2 regions of the Lysinibacillus sp. CTST325 genome follow, and region 1 is predicted to be linked to the other one. Evidence: riboswitches for the same ligand, from Rfam matches in the RefSeq annotation. Region 1 holds a riboswitch; the other holds the start of a gene.

Region 1 (5,122 bases):
TGACTATGATGCAAAAAACAATTGGAGAAGTATCGAGCAGTTTACAAAAGGCCGAAAGCACGTTAAATAGTGCTATAGAATCTACCCATTTTGCACGCCAAGGTGAAGAGGCAATCAATGAAGCTATAAAACATTTAAGCGATGTCACACAAACAGTGTCTTACGCGACAGATTCTATCCAAAAACTCGGTAAACGCTCTGAAGAAATTGGCGGCATTATTACTGTTATTACGGGTATCGCAGAGCAAACAAATCTACTTGCACTCAATGCAGCCATCGAAGCAGCACGAGCAGGCGAGCAAGGAAAAGGCTTTGCCGTCGTTGCATCAGAGGTACGCCAGTTAGCCGAGCAATCAAGTTTAGCATCAGGACAAATTACAAATCTCATTAAAGATATTCAGGCTGAAACTTCTGTGACAGTTCGCACGATGGAAAGTAATCTACTAGCAGTAGAGGAGCAAGTAACCATTATCAACAAGGGAGGAACTGCATTAAAGGAAATCGTTGAAAAGGTTGAAGAAACAGAAAAAGGCGTTGAGCAGATGAAGGCTGCATTTACGAATGTAAACAACAACTCCTTAGGGGTTCAAAAAGCCATTCAAGATATTTCCCGCATCATTGAAGACTCCGCCGCAGCAACAGAGGAAATTGCCGCAACATCGGAAGAACAGTATGCAACTGTGGCAGAAATTACACAAAGTTCAGATGAGTTAGCATCTATTGCTGATAAATTACAAAATGAAGTCAATAAATTCAAGTTTTAACTTCTATAGAATTAGAATTTCCTAACATGAAAAAGAAAATGGAGGCGCTATAGTATGAATCAGAAGAAAATTGCGATGGATATTGACACAAAGGCTGATTATATTTTGATTGCGTTTATGGGCGATTTAGAATATGGGTTGATTGAAGAGATAAAAATTGAGCTTCAATCATTAAGCTTGGAAACAATGCATGGATATATTATCGATATGCAAAAGGTTACAAACATCGATAGTACCGGCTTTGGCATGATTGTCAATTTCGCAAAGAAAGTATCTGTAAAAGAAAAGAAAATCGCCATTATTGTTGTCGATGATTTCATTCGTAACTTGTTTGCTATTTCACAAGTCGATAAAGTATTCCCTATTACTAAAAGCGAAGAGCAAGCAAGACAGATCATTAAAGAAGGCTGGCTAGGTGAACTATCACTTAGCGAATACTAACCCTGTTGTTGCCCTCCCAAACATAAAAGTAGGTTGCATTCCTATTAAACGGAATGCAACCTATTCACTTTAATATTGTAAAAGCATATTTACAAACACAACGATAATCACAAAAGGTACTACTATTAACATCAGTAGTCGATACGTTGAATAGAACCCCTGCCCCATTTGACTTCCTATTAATAATTCCTTCTTCACAATTTCTTTATCAACTACATACGCAATAAAAATAGCAATCAATAAGTTACCTAACGGAAGCATTAAATTAGATACTAAAAAGTCAGTTGCATCAAAAATTGTTTTTCCAAAAATTGATACATCCGCTAAAGTACTTGATGAAAGCGCTGCAGGAATCGCCGCAATAAAGACTACTACACCTAGTAGCATCGTCAATGCAGAACGAGACATACGTCCCTTTTCCATAAATGCCGCTACGATAATTTCATATAAACTGAATGAAGAAGTTAGCGTTGCGAATAAAAATAATAATAAAAACATCGCTAAGAATATTTCACCAAATGGCATTTGACTAAATGCTGTTGGCAGAACCATAAACAGTAAGCCAGGTCCAGATGCTGGTTCTAAATCAAAAGCAAATACAACAGGGAAAATTGCTAATCCTGCTAAAAACGATACAAGCACTGTGAGAAGAACAACGGAGCCTGCGGAATTAGGTAAGCTCACATCTTTCTTTAAATAGGAGCTGTACGTCACAAGACAAGAAAACCCTACCGCTAAGCCAAAGAAAGACTGCCCTAACGCTTCTAATATAGCCTTTCCAGTTATATTGGAAAAGTCAGGCCATAAGAAGAACTTAACCCCCTCCATTGCCCCATCTAATGTTAAAGCCCTCACAACAAGCACAATAAACATAATGAATAATAAAGGCATCATCCACTTATTGGCCTTTTCTATACCATTTTGCACACCAAGTGAAATGACTAATACATTTACTAGCGTAAACAGCCCTAAACCTAGTAATGTAATCCAAGGTGTTCCTACAATCTTTGCAAATAGTTCACTAGGATCAACGGAAGGATCAATAACAGCCCCAGTCACACCAAGGCCACTATATATAAAAATCCAACCTCCTACAACACTGTAAAAACTTAATAATAAAAAACAGCCGAGCACACCCATACGACCAACCCAAGCCCAACCTGTTTTTGTAGGTGCAATTTTTTTATAGGCAGTTACAGCCTCAGACTGTGTACCACGACCTAAAATATATTCTGATAACAACATCGGTAAACCAATCAGCAATGTAAATAGAACAAAAATAAGGAAAAACGCTCCTCCACCACTTTGTCCAGTAACATAAGGAAGCTTCCAAATTGCGCCTAGTCCAATTGCAGCTCCAGCCGATGCTAAAATAAAGCCTAGTTTACTAGACCACTGACTCTTTTTTTCACTCATCTCTTCAAACTCCTCTAACTTACTCAACTCTTCCTTATTCTACAATAAAATAATACACTCGACTAGATTAATTCTATACGTTACTTTTGCGTAATATTATCCAACACCTCAACCATCATTCTAAATAAAAAAACCTCGAACGCTTAACAGCTCGAGGTCTCATCCTAATTATTTTGTTAAATACATGGAACGCTGATTATTAATCCATTTACGCATCGTTGTAAATAGTAATGCCATGATGATAGTAATTAAAATACCTTTTACAATGTTAAATGGCAATATACCAGCTACGATCATTTTATATAGTGAATCACCTACAACAGGCTCCATACCTAAAAAGTAAGTGTACATAGGTAAAAATACTGCATAGTTAAGAATGCTCATCCCTACTGCCATTACAATTGTTCCAGCAGCTAAACCTCCGATAAGGCCTTTAACTGTTTTGGAGCGATTAAAAACAAAACTCACTGGTAGAATAAATAAAATACCTGTCACAAAGTTCGCGATATGTCCTACCGGTACTCCCGTTGGCGTGCCTGAGAAAACCCAGTCCAACACATTTTTAAATAATTCTACTAAAATACCAGCTACAGGTCCCATAGTGATCGCTGCTAGTAATGCTGGCATATCACTGAAGTCCACTTCCAAAAACGCTGGAAATGGCGGAATCGGGAAATTAAAAAGCATTAATAAAAACGAAATACTGCTCAGCATGCCAATCGTAATATACGATTGAAGTTTAACATTTTTCTTCATAGAAAACTCTCTCCTCTTTGCTGATTCAATCTCGCAAGAAGAAAGGTTACGACCTAATCGATTATCATCATGAAAGAACCCTTATGCAAAAGAGCATAAGGGAGAATAGGCATGATTAAAAAACGCCATTAATTAACTATTTTCTGAGCATACGCTGTGTGAAGCCACATCGAAAAAACGCTCATACATAGCTAAATTCATAACAATGAATGACGATCGTACCTCCATCTTCTCCCATCCAGACTTTAACTGTCGGCCTTGGAATTACACCAAGTCAGCCATGCAAAAAATTATTTGCACAGGTCGCGGGCTGAAGAGCTTTTAGTAAATCATGCGAGCTAATATGTCTTAAAGGAAACATTAGCGATTTACAACTCTATTACCGCCGGTCGGGATTTTCACCCTGCCCCGAAGATGAATCATTATTTTTTTGTTTCATAGCCTTACTATAATGAATTATTAGAGAAATGTAAATAGCTTTGCTTAAAAAATTCCGATTAAACTTGTATGCTTTATAAATACTCGACCAATAGCTCATAGAGCGAAACTTTAATCAGTGAGGGTTTTCTACATCTCCACTAATCCTCACCAATAGGCTTTTATGAGCAATAACTCTTTGCTACTGGTGTCATAAAATGACAAGAGCATTCACGCACATATAGCGGCGAGAATGCTCCAAAAAATTTTTTAAGTTCTACCGTTATGCTGTTTATGGCATATATCGTTTATTGGCTCCTACAGGCTTTGGCAAGAATTTTTTTAAATCAAATCCCTCCCAGGTTTCCTGTACAACATTGTCTAAACGTATTTGTTGATCAAAGCTTGCAGCAGTGAGCATCATAGCTTCTATCAGCTGAGTTGCACGAACAGTATCCATGGTCGTTAAATCAAGCGGCTCATCAAATGTAACAATAACACCTTCTGCTACTTCTTTCACAGTGTATGTTATATTTTCCGGTACAACTGAAACGTATACATCATCATTTTTATTTCGCATATCGGTAAGTGCTTCTGTTACAGTGGGAAAAGTTTTACGAGAATCGGGTGATAAATATTCAGCTCCATTTTCATCTTTATATAAATAATAATTAAAATGATTTGAGCTTGTTAATGCCTTAGGATTACTTGGCTCTTCTTCCTTGGAAAATTTGTAGGCTGTACCATCAGGATTTTCAAACTCAACATCTTTATACTCTGAATCAGAGAATGTATCCTGTAAAGTCTCTAAATATTCATTAGTATCTGCTGAAGCAACATCATAATCATTTTCCTCCGGCAATACATGAACTAGTTTATCGCCCTTCTCCTTCAATTCTCCTTTATATGGATGATAGTTAGTAAGACCATTTGCTTTCTCATCAATTTGCGGCGCATACTTTTCATACATTTGTAATGTTGTAGGCTTTTTCTTCGCAAAATCAGTAGCAACTCGTTCATTTGGAATGATATACGTCATCGGTACGCTTTTCTTATCACGATTTGCCAAACCAATATGAAATACTACTGCATCTGTTAAATCTTCCTCATAAACTGATGATCGTAAAGACATGATCCTTGAATGTTCTGCTACTATGCTGTTGGATTCCATCATCTTATCATGGTTGACAGAGCTTTTCGCTGCATGACTATCCTGCGATGTTGAATATTGAGAGGTTTCAGGAGCATTAGCCTGGTCTATTTTTGCATCATTATGATTCATGAACATAGAGCCTGTAAGTACTGTTAAAGCGAAAACTGCTGCAACG
Region 2 (5,122 bases), 250 kb from region 1:
CTGATGCAAACACTGCTGTAGAATCTGCCAGTGTTCCATCAAAATCAAAAATAATATATTTCATAACAAACTTTCTCCTTTAATTATCTAGTTGTAAAGACGTTTTTTTCTTGAAAATGTTACTGCCTATTTTTAAAATAATGACATGATTATACAGAATATGTAACAGAGTATTATTAATAACCCCAGACGAATAAATTTTTTTACTAATGGATAAATATTTCTTTAAGTAAAGGGAGGTAAGGGGTGTTCTTTGGTAAATATTGTACCGAAAAATGCATCGAATTCAATAATGAAATCATCTGAAAATTTTTATGTAGTTGAATGGACAAAAAAGTACCTGTCATCCGTTGTTTGAGCTGGGTGACAGGTAGGAATACTATGAAGCATCTTGTGTTGTATCGCGTTTTTTTGTTAAATAATATGCATTTACCGAGGAAGTAATAGGAATGATAAGTGCGATTCCAATACCTGCGCAGAATATCATAATAAGTTCAGTGGCAAATACTTTTGAATTAATAATTTCACCAATTGAATAAGATAAATCTTTAAACCATATGAGCAAGCTTAAATATCCACCAAAGAAAGCGAAAAATAATGTATTTGTATCTGTACCTAAAATGTCCCTTCCGATGCTTAAACCTGATGTAAATAATTTTTTTCTGCTAATTAACGGATTATGATGAAGAATTTCATGCATGGAAGTAGCAATAGAAATGGCAACATCTAAAATGGCCCCAATCGTACTCATAATAATAACGGAAGCTCCAATTTGCACAAAATTGACACCAATATAAAGAGAAAATATGCTAATTTCTTCTGAGGATTCTTCCCCGAATCCTCGAATCATTGATTTCTCCGTTACAAAAACAATGAATAATAATAAAATTACAATCGTAATCATGGTAGAAATGAATGCAGTTACCGTTTTACTGCTCGTTTCATTAATAAAAAATAAGCTAATCCAGCTAATGACGGTACAGGCAATGAGCGTTAATAAAATCGGACTATTTTTCTGACTGGTCATTAAAAAGATAGTTATAAAGAGTACTCCAAAGTTTAAAAATAAAGATAGAAAAGATCGTACTCCTTTTTTTCCACCAATAACGATCATCAATATGAATAAAATGGCAGTTAACCATACTAATACATTCATTATTTTTCCCTCTTTCGATTAATGAAAAAAATAGAAGTGTATAAACTGATTGGAATTGTTAAGACCACACCTATTCCACCTGCTAGTGCCCTAGCTAATTCTAATGAAAGGTTCATGGAAAGTGTTTGCCCTAATGGATAAGAGTTTTTCAAATATAAAATCAACATAGGGATTGAGCCACAAATATAAACAAAAAACAAAATACTTGTAATCGTTCCCATAATGTCTTTCCCGATGTCCATCCCTGAGGTTTTCAGTGCTTGGTCAGAAATATTTTGGTTTTGCTCAAATAAAGCGAACATTGAAGAAGCCATTGTGATGGAGACATCCATTACAGCTCCTAGTGCTCCAATAAATAACCCAGCCATAAAAATCACTCGATAAGGTCGCGTTAAAAATTGCATCTCTTCATATCGAATTCCATTTTCGTTTGTGATCCACAGAACTAAAGCGCTAATCAATAACGAAATAAATGTTCCGATAAGTGTTGCAGCAATCCCTGCATATGTTTTTTCATTCAAGCCGTTAATGAGAATTAAAGAAATGACCGTAAATAAAAGAACACATACCCCGCTAATAAATATCAAATTTATATTAGATTGTATATATAAATCCAAAGCGTAGGATAAAACAAGAGAATTTACAATTAAACTGATGATTGAAAATAACCCTTGCCTTTTACCAACGATCAGCAAAGCAAAAATAAAAATCCACGCCACTATCAAGACAAACTGATCACGTTTCACGTCTAAAATAGCCCCAGTTAAATCCCCATTTTTGTTTGTATTTGCTTTAATGGAAACAAATAATTTATTCCCAACATGGTACTCTTGATCAAAGGCTCCAGATGCTGAATACTCATTTGTAAAATGAATAAGCTTACCTTTTTTTTCACCATTTTTTAATACAGCTGTAATTTGCTGAGTATATAAATGATCTTCATTTTCATACAAATCCGTTACAGGGTTTGATTCTTTTAATTCCGTTTTTATAACTTCCGCAATTGGACGATCATAAAATGCTTCGTTGTGATAAACGAAAAAAACAGAAGCGATAAAGCAAATTGCGATAAAGGTATAAAATATAACTTTGTTAAAAGATTTTTTTTTCAAGATGTTTTGCAATAAAAAAACCTCCAATGTGAGAAGGGAATCTAATCCTAGTCGTTGCGTTCATTGTTAACGTTGGCACGAACAATGACTCACAGTGTCACTATGAATTTTAATGTCAAGCGGATTAAAAAAGTGCCATTATAATGTAACGTGCTAATTGAATAGAGGTTCCTTAATAAGTAGCTTTTAGCTTACTTAGTTTTAGCATATTTAAATTATTGTTATTCATTGTGTAAGTATATATTAATTTATTCGCTTTAGATCAATAGTATGGTTATTAGCAGTGTCTTAGGGAAATATAGACAACTTAGCATATGAAGGAAGCGGTAAAATACAGAAGAGGGGTTCGAGGGATGCAGTCGCCCCAGGACCGATTTGGATGCCATTAACTGTCTCTAGGTATCCAACGGTTGTCAAATACGTCAATAAAACGAGCGGGGCATGCGCCTACCTATATTTAGCCCCCGATGACTCATCCTTCGTTATTGGTCAAGTACTACATGTGGATGGGGATCATTACTGAAATTTAGAAATTGTTTTTGAGAATTATCTGGATAAATTAATCAAGTAGTGTTATCGTAAGAAATAGCTAAATAAAATATCCTTCAGGGTAGGGTGAAATTCCCAATCGGCGGTGATGAAGAAATTCAAAGTCCGTGAGCGCAAGCTGATTTGGTGCAAATCCAAAACCGACAGTTATAGTCTGGATGGGAGAAGGGTAAAAGTGTGAGCTTTTTAAATTCGCTTGAGTTTATAAGGTTTGTTTGAGTATGCTTTTATTTTAACTACTTCCCATTTTATAGTTGGGAAGTAGTTTTTGTTTTATTTGGCTAAAAAATTGAATAGCAGTTGTTCTTCGGGGTAGGGTGAAATTCCCAATCGGCGGTGATGAAGAAATTCAAAGTCCGTGAGCGCAAGCTGATTTGGTGCAAATCCAAAACCGACAGTGACAGTCTGGATGGGAGAAGAACGATGAGATGACAGCCTATGGAAAAAAATATTATATCCATGAGGTTTATTTGTTGACGTCTTATGTATATGAACTCCCAAACCCCTTTAATCTAAGGGGTTTTTTGTTTGAACGAAAATTATTAAATGAATGAAAGTAGGTGTAAAAATGTTTACGGGAATTGTTGAGGATATTGGTACCGTAAAAACCATGCAAAGCGATCGGCAAAGTATGAAAATTACCGTTATTTCAAAGGAAATGGTAGAGGATGTAAAGCTCGGGGATAGTATAGCGGTCAATGGTGTTTGTTTAACAGTGATACATTTTAATGAACAAGAGCTAACGATGGATGTAATGCCTGAAACAGTGAGCGCAACAAATTTACAGCAGCTCGCAGTTGGAGATCCGGTAAATTTAGAGCGTGCTATGTCAGCTAATGGACGTTTCGGTGGTCATTTTGTATCCGGACATGTTGACGGGGTAGGGAAAATAGTGCGCAAGCGGCCATTAGCAAATGCAGTCTATATTGATATTGAACTATCAACAGAGTTAACGAACTACTGTATTCCAAAGGGTTCTATCACAATTGACGGAACGAGTCTAACACTCTTTCATGTCGAGAAAAACGGTGTCACAGTATCACTGATACCTCACACATACCAGGAAACTATTTTAGGTATGAAGAAAATGGGTGATCTCGTTAATGTAGAAACCGATTTAGTTGGAAAATACATTTTGCATCAACTTAAGTGTGGACAGGAACCTCCGACCATCACAAGAGATTTCTTAGCACAAAACGGGTTTTAACTAACATTTTACGAACTGGAGGCGGCGATATTGCTACATTCAATTGAAGAAGCAATAGAGGATTTAAAACAAGGGAAGATGATTATTGTAGTAGATGACGAGGACAGAGAAAACGAAGGGGACTTACTCGCACTTGCGGAATTTATGACTCCAGAAACGATTAACTTTATGGCGACCTATGGACGAGGTCTTATATGTACACCGATTTCACAGGAGCTTGCACAAAAGTTAGCATTAAAGCCTATGGTTAGTATTAATACAGATAATCATCAAACGGCATTTACCGTTAGTATAGATCATGTAGACACAACGACTGGAATTAGCGCATTTGAACGGGCAATGACTATACAAAAAATGTTAGAACCACAAGGGAAAGCCGCAGATTTTCGTAGACCAGGCCATGTATTCCCGTTAATAGCAAAAGATAATGGTGTATTAGAGCGTAGAGGACATACAGAAGCTACAATTGATTTGGCCAAACTTTGTCATAGTGTTCCCGCGGGCATTATTTGCGAAATTATGGGCGACGATGGCAAAATGCTACGCTTTAATGACCTCATTAAATATGCAGCACAACATCATTTAAAAATGATTTCCATAGAAGCATTGGCAACATATCGTCGACAACAAATAATGGAAGAAAACACACAGACAATATAAAGGAACATCAACAAAAGTTTGGAATGACATTTGTTAAAACGTACTTTATGTATATAAGTTGATTGGAGTGGAGACTAGACAACTCCTTGGGATTAGCGACTCATCGGACGCCCCCAGGAAAGCGCCTAGTCGGAACGGAAATCAACCCCACGTTATGATGAGTAGACTAAATAATAGAGGAGAGATTCAAAATGGTTAAAACATTTGAAGCACAATTAATTGGTACGGATTTAAAAATAGCAGTAGTAGTTGGTCGTTTCAACGAATTTATTACAAGCAAATTATTAGACGGTGCATTAGATGGTTTAAAGCGTCATGGTGTGGATGAGAATTCTATCGATGTAGCATGGGTTCCTGGTGCATTTGAAGTGCCATTCATCGCGAAACAGTTAGCTGAAACAAAGAAATATGATGCCATTATTGGATTAGGTACAGTAA

What was found. A riboswitch is a leader RNA that binds a small molecule or an ion and turns the genes downstream of it on or off. The one in region 1 is predicted to bind FMN.
Region 2: linked by a shared signal. The riboswitch ahead of ribE (riboflavin synthase) and the one ahead of ACYQ73_RS01910 (ECF transporter S component) in region 1 are both predicted to bind FMN.

What each region holds. Positions count from the first base shown of each region.
Region 1 is NZ_BAAFHO010000001.1:371,684-376,805, forward strand. Features, by position in the region: gene ACYQ73_RS01895 (methyl-accepting chemotaxis protein) at 1-764, shown strand, start outside; gene ACYQ73_RS01900 (STAS domain-containing protein) at 819-1,205, shown strand; gene ACYQ73_RS01905 (sodium-dependent transporter) at 1,275-2,621, opposite strand; gene ACYQ73_RS01910 (ECF transporter S component) at 2,790-3,377, opposite strand; FMN riboswitch at 3,600-3,797, opposite strand; gene ACYQ73_RS01915 (RNA polymerase subunit sigma) at 4,087-5,122, opposite strand, start outside.
Region 2 is NZ_BAAFHO010000001.1:118,018-123,139, reverse strand. Features, by position in the region: gene ACYQ73_RS00615 (HAD hydrolase-like protein) at 1-64, opposite strand, end outside; gene ACYQ73_RS00610 (YibE/F family protein) at 380-1,156, opposite strand; gene ACYQ73_RS00605 (YibE/F family protein) at 1,156-2,271, opposite strand; FMN riboswitch at 2,866-2,991, shown strand; FMN riboswitch at 3,117-3,242, shown strand; gene ribE (riboflavin synthase) at 3,386-4,024, shown strand; partial or broken gene ribB (3,4-dihydroxy-2-butanone-4-phosphate synthase) at 4,055-4,648, shown strand; gene ribH (6,7-dimethyl-8-ribityllumazine synthase) at 4,876-5,122, shown strand, end outside.